One region of the Spongiactinospora sp. 9N601 genome, then DNA from elsewhere that is predicted to be linked to it. Evidence: predicted binding sites of a transcription regulator. Region 1 holds the regulator's gene; the other holds the start of a gene.
The links. The regulator HrcA, encoded in region 1, represses chaperone genes, less so after heat shock. The targets are predictions, from matches to a motif close to TTGGCACTCTCNNNNNGAGAGTGCCAA.

Region 2: a site for HrcA is predicted at 3,366-3,392, ahead of ACH34R_RS37670 (FmdB family zinc ribbon protein). Genes of this name have one in related genera too.

What each region holds. Positions count from the first base shown of each region.
Region 1 is NZ_JBIRBB010000001.1:732,204-740,039, reverse strand. Features, by position in the region: gene ACH34R_RS03265 (hypothetical protein) at 1-289, opposite strand, end outside; gene hemW (radical SAM family heme chaperone HemW) at 852-2,084, shown strand; gene ACH34R_RS03255 (DUF3097 domain-containing protein) at 2,112-2,927, opposite strand; gene hrcA (heat-inducible transcriptional repressor HrcA) at 3,163-4,176, shown strand; gene dnaJ (molecular chaperone DnaJ) at 4,198-5,334, shown strand; gene ACH34R_RS03240 (16S rRNA (uracil(1498)-N(3))-methyltransferase) at 5,348-6,079, shown strand; gene ACH34R_RS03235 (hypothetical protein) at 6,090-6,794, opposite strand; gene ACH34R_RS03230 (SigE family RNA polymerase sigma factor) at 6,791-7,270, opposite strand; gene ACH34R_RS03225 (histidine triad nucleotide-binding protein) at 7,539-7,836, shown strand, end outside.
Region 2 is NZ_JBIRBB010000022.1:138-7,973, reverse strand. Features, by position in the region: gene glp (gephyrin-like molybdotransferase Glp) at 1-98, opposite strand, end outside; gene galU (UTP--glucose-1-phosphate uridylyltransferase GalU) at 124-1,110, opposite strand; gene ACH34R_RS37680 (5-formyltetrahydrofolate cyclo-ligase) at 1,135-1,704, shown strand; gene ACH34R_RS37675 (potassium/proton antiporter) at 1,773-3,281, shown strand; gene ACH34R_RS37670 (FmdB family zinc ribbon protein) at 3,420-3,761, shown strand; gene ACH34R_RS37665 (S-methyl-5'-thioadenosine phosphorylase) at 4,294-5,106, shown strand; gene cpaB (Flp pilus assembly protein CpaB) at 5,151-5,795, shown strand; gene mscL (large conductance mechanosensitive channel protein MscL) at 5,868-6,269, shown strand; gene ACH34R_RS37650 (D-alanyl-D-alanine carboxypeptidase family protein) at 6,295-7,479, opposite strand.

The DNA.
Region 1 (7,836 bases):
CGGCGCGCAGGCAGTGGGCCACCACCGGGACCAGATCGACGCCGCCGAAGGACGGCGCGACCGCGCGGTACCGGTCATCGAGCAGCTCGCGCAGCACCCGATCGCGGAACCGGCCGTTCAGGTAGGCCCCCGCGCACAGGTAACGGGTGGCGTTCTGGAGGGGCGCGGGCGGCGCGGCCTGTTGCGGTTGCGGCGCGGGCTCGGCCGATCCCGGGGCTACCGATGGCCCGGTGGGCGGTCCGGATGGCGGCGTGGGCGCGACGGAGGGCCGGAGCGGCCAGCCGGACACGGACGGCTCAGAAGGCGCTGATGGCCCTTGGGGCGGGAAGGCTCCGGTGTGTGGTTCCAGGGAAGGTGGGGCCGTAGAGGGCTCGGAAGGTGGGGCTGTGGGGTCGGAGGGCCAGGGTGGCCGGCCGGGCATGGACGGCTCAGATGGTCCGTTGGACGGCCCTTGCGCCATGTAGGGCTCGTACGGGGCAGAGGGCGTCGGCGGCCCTTGGGGCGGGGAGGCTCCGGCATGCGGCTCGGACGGCGGTGGGGCCGCAGGGGGCTCGGGAGGTGGGCCGGACGGTGCGGGGGAGGGCGGCCAGGGCGGCGGTGATGCGCCCGGTGTGCCCGATGAGTCCGCAGGATTCGATGACTCCGGAGGTGGCGCGTGCGGGTCGGGAGGTGGGCCGTCCGCACTGTGGATGTCGTCCATCGGCGCTCCGTAAGGGGGTCTTCACAGCATATCCCGGGACAAGGAACACCGAGAGTAGCGATCCGGTAACCCCGCTTACCGCATCTCCTCACGCTGGAGCCCCAGGCTCTTGATGGCCTCCGCATGCCCCCGGCGGCGGCAGACTGAAGGGGTGCCTGCCATCCTTCCCGACGGTGAAGCCGTCCCGGCGTCCGGCGAGCTGCCCGCGAGCGCGTTCGACGGGTTCGGCGCGCGGCCGTTCGGCTTCTACGTGCATGTGCCGTTCTGCGTGACCCGCTGCGGCTACTGCGACTTCAACACCTACACCAGCGGCGAGCTCGGCCCGGGGGCCTCCCCCCGCGACTACGCCGACACCGCGATCGAGGAGGTGCGCCTGGCCCGGCGGGTGCTGGAGCGGGACACGGGCGCGGTGCCGCGCGTCGAGACCGTGTTCGTCGGCGGCGGGACGCCCACCCTGCTGCCACCGGCCGACCTGGTGCGGGTCCTGCGGGCGATCGACGGGGAGTTCGGGCTGGCCCCCGGGGCCGAGGTCACCACCGAGGCCAACCCCGAGTCGGTGGACGCCGCCGCGCTGGCCGTACTGCGCGAGGGCGGCTTCACCCGGATGAGCTTCGGCATGCAGAGCGCCAGCGAGCACGTCCTGCGGGTGCTGGACCGGCGGCACACCCCGGGCCGCGCCGCCGAGACCGTACGACTGGCGAAGGCCGCCGGCTTCGAGCACGTCAACCTGGACCTCATCTACGGCACGCCGGGCGAGTCCGACGCCGACTGGCGCGCCTCGCTGACCGCGGCGCTCGCCGCCGGCCCCGACCACGTCTCGGCCTACTCGCTCATCGTGGAGGACGGTACCCGGCTGGCCGCCCGGATCGGCCGCGGCGAGCTGCCGATGCCCGACGACGACGTGGCCGCCGACCGCTACTTGATCGCCGACGAACTGCTCACCGCGGCCGGTTTCGCCTGGTACGAGGTGTCCAACTGGGCCGCCTCCGAGGCCGCCCGCTGCCGGCACAACCTGCTGTACTGGACCGGCGGCGACTGGTGGGGCGTCGGCCCGGGCGCGCACAGCCACGTCGGCGGCACCCGCTGGTGGAACGTCAAACACCCGGCCGCCTACTCCGCCCGCCTGGCCCAGGGCGTCTCGCCCGCCCACGCGCGCGAGGTGCTGGCCCCCTCCGACCAGGTCGTGGAGCGGCTGATGCTCCAGCTCAGGCTCTCCTCCGGGCACCCGCTCTCGGAGGTGGACCCGGCGGCCCGCCCGGCGGTGCACCGGGCCATGGCCGAGGGGCTCCTGGACGAGAGCGCGCTGGCCGGAAACGATCAGATCGTCCTCACCCTGCCCGGACGCCTCCTCGCCGACGCCCTGATCCGCGACCTGATCGTGTGAGCCACCCGGTCCCTGCGAGCCAGGAGATCAGTCGTCGCCCGGCGCCGCGGTCACGAAGTCGATCAGTTCCTCCACCCGGCCGAGCAGTTCGGGCTCCAGGTCGGCGTAGCCGGTGACCGACCCCAGGATGCGCCGCCACGCCTCCGCGGGGTCCAGCCGCCACCCCAGGGCCGCGATGACCCCTTCCTTCCACGGTGTGCCCCGGGGCACCGTGGGCCAGGCCGGGATGCCCACCGCCGCGGGCTTGACGGCCTGCCAGACGTCCACGTAAGGGTGGCCCACCACCAGTACGTGCGGCGAGTCGATCGCGGCGGCGATCCGGCTCTCCTTGGAGCCGGTCACCAGGTGGTCGACCAGGACCCCGAGGCGCCGGCCCGGCTCGGGGCCGAACTCCGCGACGATCGCGGGCAGGTCGTCCACCCCCTCCAGGTACTCCACGACCACGCCCTCCACCCGCAGGTCGTGCCCCCAGATCTTCTCCACCAGGGCCGCGTCGTGCACGCCCTCGACGTAGATCCGGCTCTCCCTGGCGACGCGGGCACGCAGGCCCTGGACCGCGACGGACCCCGACGCGCTGCGCGCCGGTCCGCCCGCGGACGCGGCGGGCCGGACGAGGGTCACCGGCCTGCCGTCCAGCAGGAACCCCGCGGGGGCCAGCGGGAACACCCGGCGCCGCCCGAAGCGGTCCTCCAGGGTGACCGCCTCCTTGTCACAGCCCACCACCGCGCCGCAGAACCCGCTGTCGGGATCTTCCACCACCAGGTCCCGCTCGGCGGGCACCTGAGGGATCTGTCCCTTTTTCGGCCGTCGCCAGTTTCCGGCGAGCACGTCACGCCCGTACATGTCCGCCGACGCTAGCAAAGACGATCGCAAAAGCGGCGCCCGACGGCTTCGCGACCACGCGCCGGCCATCGTCCGAAGCCCCCGCACGGGCTTTTCCGCCCGGGGCGGAGGATCTTACCCGCCCGTGTTATCGCACCCCGCGCACGGTGGCCGTACACTTGGCACTCGGGAACACAGAGTGCCAGCGCTGGCGTTCCCGAGTGGGACCGACGCGGATGGCAGGGAGGTGAGCACGTTGGTCGACGACCGAAAGCTCGCGGTCCTCCGCGCCATCGTCGAAGACTACGTCTCGACCAACGAGCCGGTCGGATCGAAGGCCTTGACCGAGCGGCACAACCTCGGCGTCTCCCCGGCCACCGTGCGCAACGACATGGCGGCCCTGGAGGAGCTGGGTTACATCACCCAGCCGCACACGAGCGCGGGCCGGGTGCCGACCGACAAGGGCTACCGGCTGTTCGTCGATCGGCTGTCGCAGGTCAAGCCGCTGTCCGCGGCCGAGCGCCGGGCGATCGAGACCTTCCTGGCCGGCGCGGTCGACCTCGACGACGTGGTCACCCGCACCGTCCGGCTGCTGGCACAGCTCACCCGGCAGGTCGCGGTGGTCCAGTACCCGGCGCTGAGCCATTCCACGGTCCGGCACATCGAGCTGGTGCCGCTGACCGAGCGCCGGGTGATGATGGTCCTGATCACCAACACCGGGCGGGTCGAGCAGCGGGTCATCGAGCTGCCCGACGTGATCGACGACTCGCGGATCGCGCACATGCGGGCCGTGCTCAACGCCTGCCTCGACGGGTGCGGCCTGGCCCAGGTGCCCGACACCGTGGCCGACCTGCCCGACCGGATGCCCGTCGAAGACCGTTCGAGCATGGTGACCATCCTTTCGGTGCTGCTGGAGACGCTGGTCGAGCGGCACGACGAGAGGCTGGTCATCGCCGGTGCCGCCAACCTCGCGGCGGCCGACTTCACCATCGGCCTGCGCGAGGTCCTGGAGGCGCTGGAAGAGCAGGTGGTGCTGATCCGCCTGCTCGGTGAGACCACCGACACCTCCGCGATCACCGTGCGGATCGGCTCGGAAAACCCCTATACCGGTCTGCGCGGCACGTCGATCGTGGCGGCCGGTTACGGCTCGGGTGACCAGCAGCTCGCCCGGCTCGGCGTGCTCGGGCCGACCCGTATGGACTACCCGGTGACCATGGGCGCGGTTCGCGCGGTGGCACGCTATGTCAGCCAGATCCTGACTGCATCATAAGAGGCCGAAGAGGTTCGATAAGTGGCTAAGAGCGACTACTACGGCACCCTCGGGGTTCGCCGTGACGCCAGTGCGGAGGAGATCAAGAAGGCCTACCGCAGGCTGGCACGCGAGCTGCACCCGGACGTGAACCCCGACCCGGCCACCCAGGAGCGGTTCAAAGAGGTCACCCAGGCCTACGAGGTTCTGTCCGATCCCAGTAAGCGGCAGATGTACGACCTGGGCGCCGACCCCTACGCCGGCGCGGGAGCGGGAGCGGGCGCCGGTTTCGGGGCGGGGTTCCCGTTCAGCGACATCATGGACGCCTTCTTCGGCTCCGCGGGCGGCGCCCGGGCTCCGAGGTCGCGGGCCAGGCGCGGGCGCAACGCGACCATCCGCGTGGAGCTCGACCTGCGCGAGGCGTGTTTCGGCACCACTCGCGAGCTGATGGTCGACACGGCCGTGGTCTGTGAGGTGTGCCAGGGGTCGGGCGCGTCCGCCGGCACCCACCCCGACACCTGCGACATGTGCCAGGGCCGCGGTGAGGTCTCCCAGGTCACCAGGTCCTTCCTGGGCCAGGTCATGACCTCGCGGCCGTGCCCGCAGTGCGGCGGCTACGGCTCGATCATCCGGCACCCCTGCCAGGAGTGCTCGGGCGACGGGCGCGTCCGCACCCGCCGTACGATCAAGGTCCGCATCCCCGCGGGCGTCGAGGACGGCACGCACATCCAGCTCGCCGGGGAGGGCGAGGTCGGCCCGGGCGGCGGCCCGCCCGGCGACCTGTTCCTGGAGATCGTCGAGAAGCCGCACGAGATCTTCGAGCGGCGCGGCGACGACCTGCACTGCACCGTGCAGATCCCGATGACCGCCGCCGCGCTCGGCACGGTGCTCACCGTCGAGACCCTCGACGGCAAGGAGGACCTCGACGTGCGCCCCGGCACGCAGTCCGGGCAGGTCATCCCCCTGTACGGCAAGGGCGTCCAGCGCCTCAACGAGACCGGTCGCGGCGACCTGCTGATCCACTTCAACGTCGAGACGCCCAGCCGCCTCGACCCCGAGCAGGAAGACCTCCTGCGCGAGCTGGCCAGGATGCGCGGTGAGGAGCGTCCGCCGGGCAAGTTCGCCCCCGGGCAGCAGGGCTTCCTGGCGCGGCTGCGCGACGCCTTCAACGGCCGCTGAGCCGGTCGCGGCCATGACGGTTCCGGTCTTCCTGGCCGAGAGGCAGCGGCTCGCGGCGGACACCATCGACCTCGGCGGCCAGGAGGGCCGCCACGCGGCCACCGTACGACGGCTGCGCGCCGGCGAGCGGGTCGATCTCACCGACGGCCTCGGCCTGGTCGCCGAGTGCGTGGTGACCGACGTCGGCAAGGACGCCCTGCGCCTCGCCGTACGGCGGCGCTACGACGTACCGGCGGCCGAGCCGCGCCTGGTGGTCGTCCAGGGCCTGCCCAAGGGCGACCGGGGCGAGCTGGCCGTCGAGATGATGACCGAGGCGGGCGTCGACGTCATCGTGCCGTGGGCGGCGGCGCGGTCGGTCACCCGCTGGAAGGGCGACCGCGCCGCCAAGGGCGCGGCCCGCTGGCGGGCGACCGCCAGGGAGGCCGGTAAGCAGTCCCGCAGGTTCCGGCTGCCCGAGGTGACCGACCAGGCCGAGACGCCGGAGGTGGCGGCGCTGCTGGCCGGGGCGGCGCTGGGCGTGGTGCTGCACGAGGAGGCGGGCGTGCCGCTGTCCGGGATGAGCCCGCCCGCCAAGGGCGACATCGTCGTCGTGGTCGGGCCCGAGGGCGGGATCACCGGCGAGGAGATCGACGGCTTCCGCGCCGCCGGGGCGGTGCCCGCCGTGCTCGGGCCCACCGTGCTGCGCACCTCGACGGCCGGGGTCGTGGCCGCGGCGCTGCTCTCGGTCCGCGCCGGGCGCTGGTGACCCGGCGCGGTCAGTCTTCGATCGCGGTGTTGGTGCCGAATCCGCTGGACAGCGGGCTGGCCACCTCGGTGGGGGCCGGTTCGGGATCGGACGGCGGGCACTCCTCCGGTGGGCACGGGCCGCTCGGCGTGGGCTCGCTCTCGGTCGGCGTCGGCGCGGTGGTGGGGGCGGTCGTCGGCGTCGGGCTCGCCTTGGAGGGGCAGTCGGCGCCCTTGCCGGACGACTCGGGCCGCGGTGGCTCGGGCTCGCCGGCCGTCGGGTCGCCGTTGGGCGTCGGGCAGGTCTCCTTGTCCGACGGGGTCGGCGTCGGCGACTTCGAGCGATCCGGCGTCTTGGTGGTCGGCGGGGCCGCGCTGTTCCGCGTCGGGCTCGGGGGCGCCGGCGGCACGCTCGTGGCCTGCGGCGGCGCCTTGGGGCCGCGCGAGGTCGCGTTGATCGTCGGCGGGGTCCGGGTCGCCTCGGTCAGGCCGACCGACTGCTCCCGGGCGTCGCCGCCGCGCAACTGCGGCACGGCGATCACGACGGTGGCGGCGACCAGTACCGCGCCGGCCACCGAGGCGGCGGCGCGCCACCACACCAGGCGGCCGTGCCCGCGTTTGTGCTGGATGCGGGCGCGGATGATCTCCAGGCCGTCGGGGGAGGGAACGACCTCGTCCGCCTCCGCGCGAAGCACACGACGAAAGAGATCGTCGTACTCGTCGGGGGACTCGGTCATGACAATTGCTCCAACACGGTACGTAAGGCGGCCATGCCGCGGGCCGTATGGCTCTTCACCGCGCCCTTGCTGATGCCCATCGCGCTGGCGATCTCAGCTTCGGACAGGTCACCGTAATACCGTAGAACCAGGGCTTCTCGCTGGCGGGTCGGCAGACTTCGCAGCGCTTCGATGACGGCGGTCCGCTCCAGCTCGCCGATCGCGCCGTTCTCCGCGCTCGGCGCGTCGGGCAGCCCCTTGGGCGCGTACTTCTCCACGACCGCGCGGTGGCGCAGCACGGATCTCGATCGGTTGACGACCGATTGGCGCAGGTAGGCGAGGGCCTTGTCGGTGTCGCGGAGTCTGCGCCAGGCGCCGTGCAGGGCTACGAAGGCGTCCTGGACCACTTCCTCCGCGGTGGCGTTGTCGCGGACCAGCAACACGGCGAGACGCACAAGTGACCGATAGTGCGCGCTGTACAGCGCGGTCACGGCCATGTCGGCGTCCCACCCGACGGGCACTGCCCCGAGCGACCTGTCGGCCACGAGGGTCTCGGTGGTCACATCATTAGGACGCGTGGCCTTCGCGGAGGGTTTACTACGCTCATCCGGTTCGTTTGGGGGCATGACCCAGTCGTGTCCTCGCCGGTGGCCTCGCCCGATTGTTTCTTACGCAGAAGTGTTGCACAGACACAATATCCGGCAGGATCTTTGCTTGCAGCCCGCCACGGGTTACCGATTGGCAACGGCGGCTGCCGCTAGGGTATTGGCCGTGGAGACCGACTGCCTGTTCTGCAAGATCGTGGCCAAGGAGATCCCAGCGGAGATCGTCCACGAGACCGGCCGCACCCTGGCGTTCCGCGACATCAACCCGCAGGCCCCGACGCACGTGCTGGTGATCACCAAGGGCCACCACGCCGACGCCGGGGCGGTGGCCGACGCCGATGAGGGGCTGGCCGACGAGATGCTCAAGGCCGCCCGCGCGATCGCGCGCGAGGAGGGCGTGGCCGAGGAGGGTTACCGGCTGGTCTTCAACACCGGGGCCGCCGCCGGCCAGACGGTCT
Region 2 (7,836 bases), on a different contig from region 1:
AAAGTGGTGCCGAGCGACCGCTCCAGCTCCACTTCGAGCGGCGCGAGGGTGCGTACGGTCGCCAGGATCTCGGCGAGGTGCTCGTCCACCGATCTCATGCCGGCCGTCCTTCCCCTTGATCGTTCAGCGGTCTCGGAGGAACTCACGAAGCCAGGGTACGAACTCTGGGGCGAGGTCGGGACGCTCAGCGGCGAACTGCACCACCGTGCGCAGATAGTCGAGTTTGTTCCCGGTGTCGTACCGCCGCCCCCTGAACAGGACGCCGTGCACGGGCCCGCCCTCGGACCTGTCGCGCCGGGCGAGTTCCTGAAGGGCGTCGGTGATCTGGATCTCCCCGCCGCGTCCCGGAGGGGTCTTCTCCAGGACCGGGAACACCGTCGGGTCGAGCACATAGCGGCCGATGATGATCCAGTTGGACGGGGCCTCGTCCACCGGCGGCTTCTCCACCAGGTCGGTGACCTTGACGACGTCGTCCTCGTCCGTGGGCGCGATGGAGACCACGCCGTACATGGACACCTGCTCCCTCGGCACCTCCATCAGGGCGATCACGCTGCCGCCGTACTCGCTGCGGACCTGGAGCATCCGCTCGAGCAGCTTGTCGCGCTCGTCGATCATGTCGTCGCCGAGCAGTACGGCGAACGGATGCTCGCCCACGTGCTGCTTCGCGCAAAGGATGGCATGCCCGAGCCCCAGGGCCGTCCCCTGGCGCACGTAGTGGATCGCCGCGAGATCGTCGGACTGACGGATCAGCGCGAGCTTCTCCTTGTCGCCCTTGGCCTCCAGAGCGCCTTCAAGTTCGATCGCACGGTCGAAGTGGTCCTCCAGCGGACGCTTGGTACGGCCTGTCACCATGAGCACGTCGCTCAACCCTGCGGACACCGCTTCCTCGACGACATACTGGATCACTGGCTTGTCGACGATGGGCAGCAGTTCCTTGGGCGTGGCCTTGGTAGCCGGAAGGAACCTGGTTCCCAGGCCCGCCGCGGGGACGACGGCCCTCGTCACGACGTCACCTGCGGCGTCGTGGTCGGCCTTGCCCGCGTTGGCGGCGATGTCAGTGGCAATGTCAGCGTTGGTGGCGATGTCAGCCTTGTCAGCGATGTCAGCCATGGAGGAAACCCTAGTGGAGGAGCTGTGGACAAACGGATGCTGCGGCGCACCATCGTCGCGGCGCGTCGGTCCATGTCCGAAACCGGACGCCGCGCCGGTGCGGCGGCCGTCCGCGAGAGCCTGATGGACCGCCCGTGGGTGCAGATGGCGGGCCTGGTGGCCTGCTACTGGTCCACCGGCGAGGAGCCGCAGACGCACGGGCTGGTGTTCGCGCTGTGGAAGCACGGCGCGACGGTGATCCTGCCGGTCCTGCGTGCCGACCACGACCTCGACTGGGCCGTGTACGACGGGCCCGACTCCCTGGAGCCCGGCCGCTACGGGATCATGCAGCCGGTCGACGTGCGGCGCGGGGTGGACGCGATACGTACGGCCGCGCTCGTCATAGTGCCCGCCCTGGCGGTGGACAAGAAGACAGGTGTACGGCTGGGCAGAGGCGGGGGATCTTACGACAGGGCCCTCGCGCGGGTAGGACCCAACGTGCCCACTGTCGCGCTGCTGCACGATGGGGAGCTGATCGAGGGCGTGCCCGCGGAGTCACATGACCAACGCGTACGGTACGCGGCCATGCCGTCCGGGATCATCGCACTCAGGTGATTTCCGGCCTCATAGGGCACAATATTCCCACCAGTGAATAGGAGGCGCGGGGCCGAGAGGGGAGCCAGGTGGAGCTCGATATCTGGCTGCTTCTCGGGGCCGGCGTGGTCATCGCGGCGATCGTCGCGGTACGCATCGTCCACCGCAGCGGCCTGCCCAGCCTGCTGATCTTCCTCGGCCTCGGCCTGCTGCTCGGCGAATCCGGCGTGCTCGGCATCCCGTTCGAGAACGCCGAACTCGCCCAGCAGGTCGGCCTGTCCGCACTGGCGCTGATCCTGGCCGAGGGCGGGCTGACGACGTCCTGGAGCCACGTACGTCGTGCCGTGCCGCTGGCCGCGGTACTGGCGACCGTGGGCGTGACGGTGAGCATCGTGGTGCTCGCGCTGGCCATCCGGGGGGCGCTGGACACCGACTGGCGTACGGCGCTGCTCCTGGGCGCCATCCTGGCCTCCACGGACGCCGCCGCGGTCTTCTCCGTACTGCGCCGCCTGCCGCTGCCGCCGCGCCTGGCCGGGATCCTGGAGGCCGAGTCCGGCTTCAACGACGCGCCCTGCGTGATCGCGGTGGCACTCCTCAGCGTCGCCAAGGTGCCCACTCCGGGGCTGTGGGAGTTCATCGGGGAGGCGACCTACGAACTGGGCGTCGGAGTCGCCGTGGGCCTCCTGGTCGGGCCCGTGGGGTCGTACGCCCTGCGGCGCATCGCCCTGCCCGCCTCCGGCCTCTACCCCATCGCGGTACTGGCCCTGGCCCTCGTCGCCTACAGCGGCGCGGCGATCCAGCACGGCAGCGGATTCCTGGCCGTGTACCTGGCGGCGCTCATCCTCGGCAACACCCGCCTCCCGCACCGCTCGGCCACCCGCGGCTTCGCGGAAGGCGCGGCCTGGCTGGCCCAAATCGGCCTGTTCGTCATGCTCGGCCTGCTGGCCAGCCCGACCGAGATGCCCTCCGCGATCGTCCCCGGCCTGGTGGCCGGCGTGGCCCTGCTCCTGGTGGCGCGGCCGGCGTCGGTGGTGGTGTCGGCGGCTCTGGTACGGCTGGCCGGGATCGACCGGCTGAGCTGGCGCGAGCAGGTGTTCCTGTCCTGGGCCGGACTGCGGGGCGCGGTGCCCATCGTCCTCGCCACCATCCCGTGGGCGGCGGCGGTGACCGAGGCCGAGGCGGTGTTCAACGAGGTCTTCATCATCGTGATCGTCCTGACGCTGGTCCAGGGGCCGACCCTGCCGCTGGTGGCCCGGCTGCTGAAGGTGAGCGCCCCCGCCGAGGCCCTCGACCTCGAAGTCGAGGCAGCCCCGCTCGAAGAACTCAACGCCGACCTGTTGCAGATCAAGGTGCCGCCGACGTCGCTGCTGCAGGGTGTGGAGATCTTTGAACTACGCCTGCCGTCCGGGGCGGCTGTGACCCTGATCGTCCGGGAGGGGCGCAGCTTCGTACCGTCCGCCACGACCCGCATCCGCCAGGACGACCAGTTGCTCGTCGTCACCACCGCCGCCTGCCGGGACGCCGTCGAACGCCGCCTCCGCGCGGTCAACCGCCGCGGCAAACTCGCCGGTTGGTTCGGGGAAAGTGGCGCCTCCTGAGTACCTGGTCACGGGGCGAAGTCGGTCAAGTCACCCGGAATTGCGCGCCGCCAAGTGGCGTTTAAGCTTGTCGGCTGCGTACCATTAGCAGTCGCGTCGGCAGAGTGCCAACCGATGCGGATCACAGAGGAGGAGCGCGTGCCCACCTACCAGTACGCCTGCACCGCCTGCCAAGAGCAGTTCGAGGTCGTGCAGAAGTTCACCGACTCCGCACTCACGGAGTGCCCCACCTGCAACGGCGCACTGCGCAAGGTGTTCTCCGCGGTCGGCATCGTGTTCAAGGGCTCGGGGTTCTACCGCACCGACAGCCGCTCTTCGAGCACCTCCAGTACGGCTCCCGCGTCGTCTTCGAAGTCGGGGTCCGAGGGCAAGAGCGAGGGCGGCTCCAGCTCGGACAAGTCGTCGTCCGACAGCGGTTCCACCAAGAGCGCCGACACCCCCAAGCCCAGCACCCCGGTGACGGCCACCAGTTCCTCCTAGCGGCCCACGCCGCCTCCTCGACCCCGAGGCGACGTAGCCGCCCTGCGCTGAGCCCACGGCGAGGCCGCCGTCTGCCACCATCCCGCGTCGCCTCCCAGGCACCTGAGGCGACACCAAAGCCGGAGCGCCCTACGGCGACTGCCCGCCGACCAGCACCTCGGCCCCCATGCTCCTGAACACCGGGTGGCCCACTACTCCGCGCCCCAAGACGGCCTTCCACAGGGCCACGGCGACACAGCGTCTCCAGCCCAAACCGGGCAAACCCCTTGCCTGCGCGCCCCCCGAAACCCATCGGCCCCTGGTGGTGAACAGCCGCGATAGCAGCAATCTGTCGCCGCCCCATCCAGCAGAACGGCCCGGGGCCACTGCCACTGCCACGCATGTCGCCTCCCTGCCGCCCTACCTCTCCTTCCCTGTCCCCCCAGCAGCAGCCGCGAGTTTTCCACAGGCCACCGCCCCAGCCGGCTCCGCCTTATCCACAGAACGGCGTTCGGCCCCCTGCGCCCGCGAGCCAACGGGCTAATGTCGCCGCATGGTCAATCGAGCACAGATCGGCGTAATCGGCGGCTCCGGTTTCTACTCGCTCTTCGACCGCAGCGACGCGGAAGAAGTCGAGGTGACGACCCCCTACGGCCCACCGAGTGATGTCGTGACCGTCGGCAAGATCGGTTCCCGCACGGTCGCCTTCCTGCCCCGCCACGGCCGCGGTCACCGCTTCCCGCCGCACCGCATCCCCTACCGTGCCAACCTGTGGGCGCTACGCTCCCTCGGCGTCCGCCAGATCGTGGCCCCCAGCGCCGTCGGTTCGCTCCGGGCCGAGCACGGCCCAGGCGTCGTGGTCATCCCCGACCAGCTCGTGGATCGCACGACCACCCGCGAGCAGACCTACTACGACACCGGAGGCGCCGTCCACGTCCCCTTCGCCGACCCCTACTGCCCCACCGGCCGCTCGGCCGCCGTCGACTGCGCCAAAGCCTCCGGCTGGGATTCCGTCGACGGAGGCACCCTCGTCGTCATCGAAGGCCCCCGGTTCTCCACCCGCGCCGAGTCCCGCTGGTTCGCCGCCAACGGCTGGACCATCGTCGGCATGACCGGCCACCCCGAGGCCATTCTCGCCCGCGAGCTCGCCCTCTGCTACACCTCGGTCTCGCTCGTCACCGACCACGACGCCGGGGTGCAGACCGGCCAGGGCGTCACCCAGGCAGAGGTCTTCGCCGTCTTCGCGGCCAACATCGCCCGCATGCGTTCCCTGGTCGCCGACACCGTTCGCGCCCTCCCCGACGACCGCGCCTGCCCCTGCGGCCACGCCCTCGACGGCATCAAGCTCCCCTTCGAGCTGCCCTGAAGCCCCACCTCACCCCACCCACCCATCGCCTGGAGAGTTCTCCGATGCCCCCCGTGATCCGCGCGCTCGTACGACGCCGGCGCCTCGTGGCCAGTTCCCTGGTCGCCGTGGCGGTCACGTGCGCCCTCACCGTGCTCGCCCCGACGCCTCCCGAGACCGTGCGCGTCCTCGCCGCCGCCCGCGACCTCCAAAGCGGCCCCCTCGCTCCAGGCGACCTGACCCCACTCGCCCTCCCCGCCGAAGCCGTCCCCACGGGGGTCATCCACCCTCCCGCCGCCGCGACCGGCAAGATCCTCGCCTCCCCCATGCGCAAAGGCGAGCCCTTGACCGACGTCCGCCTGGTCGGCCCCGCCCTCGTAGCAGCCCACCCGCCGGGCACCGTCGCGACTCCGGTCCGCATCGCCGACGCCGACGCGGCCGCCCTGCTGGCCCCCGGCGACACGATCGACGTCCTCGCCGCCGGCACCGGCTGGGGACAGGACGGCACGGCCACCGCCTCACCGGCCCAGACGGTCGCCGACGACGTCCGCGTGATCACCACCCACAAGCGCGCCGCCACCTCATCGGCCAACTCGGGCGGCGGAGCGCTGATCGTGCTCGCCACCACTTCGGCACAAGCCGCCGAGCTCGCGGCGGCCCAGAGCGGCGGGCGTCTCTCCATCACGATCGGGCCACGGCGGCGCCCATGAGGCGATCACGCAAATACGGAGAGTAATATACTGCGCCCCGCCCAACCAACACTCAGTCAACCGGGAGGCCACATGAGCGGGTTCAAGAAGTTCCTGATGCGCGGCAACGTCATCGAGCTCGCCGTCGCCGTGGTGATCGGCGCCGCTTTCACCTCGATCGTCAACTCGTTCGTCGAAGACCTGCTCACCCCGCTGATCTCCGCCTTCGGCGGCCTGCCCGACTTCAAGGGCCTCACCCTCACGGTCGGCGAGTCCGTCTTCCGCTACGGCGAGTTCATCAACGCCCTGATCTCGTTCGCCATCGTCGCCGCCGTGGTCTACTTCCTGGTGGTCTCACCGTACGAACGGCTCAGCGCCCGCTTCCGCCGCGCCGAGGTCAGCACCACCCGCGAATGCCCCGAATGCCGTTCGGAGGTGCCCAAAGCCGCCACCCGCTGCGCCTTCTGCACAGTCCAGCTCACCCCGGCCGACTGACGGCCCCAACCCGGCCCCCCATCCACTACAGCACCGACCCCACCTTGGGGTCGTACTCCCAGTGCCACGGCTCGAACGGGCTGCTGTACGCCCACTTAGGGTGAATCCACCCATACTGCTTCCCGTTCGCCTCCAGCCACCTGAACTGCGCCGACCCCGAGATCTGCACCCCACCGCACAGGTCCACCGCCAGCCCGAGGCCGTGGTTGCTGCGCCCCGGCACCGCCGCGAACCCCGGCCGCCGATAGTAGATCGACTGCTGCTCGGCCAGATTCCGGTAACTGTCGGTGACACAGATCGGCTTGCCGAACTGCCTGCGGTACGCCTCACTCAAACTGACGAACGCGATCGCCGCGTCCGCCCGCAACTCCTGCCCCTTCTGCTGCAACGGGCAGAGGTACGCGCCCGGAATCAGCCCGTTGGGGAAGTCGTCCGTTGACTTGATCTTCGTCGGGTCACAGGCCAGCGCCGCCCGCCCAACCTTGTCGATCTTGATGCCCAGCTTCACCAGCGCCTGCGTCAGCGACTTCACGACCTTGTCGGACCGCTTGCGCAGTACGTCGATCTCCACCGCCATCTGCGCCTCGCCGAGCAGCTTGTCCGACCGCAGTTCCTGCGCCTCGGCCGCCAGCCGTTGCCGCCCTTCGAGCAGTCGCCCCGTATCCGCGACCACCTGATCCCGCTGCGCCACAAGCTGCGACACACTGGACATCGCACGCAGGCTCGCCTCATCCGACCGCCCGCTAACGAACGGCGCGATCTCCCCGCCGCTCGCCTGCTGGTAAAGGAGCTGCACCAGATCCGACAGCGGCTGCCGTACCTCCGCCAGCGCACGATCCGCCCGATGCAGTTCGCGCAGCTTCGCCGTCAGCCCTTTGTCCGCCTCCTTGACCTGCGCCCGCCGCGTTTCCAGCGCCTTCGTGGCCTCCTCCAGATCCCGCGCGGCCAGCTCCGCCTGTTTGCGCAGCTCGGCGAGATTCTTCGGATCCGGCCGTAACGCGGACCCCGGCACCGTACGGCCGGCAGGACCGGCCACCTCCACCTGCAACTGATCGCCGACCTTGATCGAGACCCCCGGCGTGGCACTCTCCTCCGGAAGCGGTTCCTTCACCGCAGCCTGGCCGGTCGCCCCAGGCAACAGCGAAATCAACACCGCGAACGCCACGATCAGGCCCGCCGATCGAGGAGATGGCACCTTCGACTCCTCCATTTGCGAACTTGTGACCTGAGCCAGGCACGCACGTTACTACAGCTCGACGGGTGCCCGGGGCGGAGTCGCCCCAGCGGTAATGCTCCGGAAAGATCCCCCTGCCGGGTTCACGCGCTTTACCCCACAACCCACACCCCCACCCCGAACAGCACATCTATCCCAAATCCACCCCCTGCACCCCCTCCAAACATGCCTCCCACATCCACGTATCCCGCCACTCCTCAGGACACCCGTCCACCCCCACCCCACCGTCGACCACCATCTCCTCCCCACTCACACTCCGCCCCTCCCCGACGTCCCGCTTCTCCTCTGCCTTACCAACCTCATCGGCCCCCCTACGGACCACAACAGCCGGCA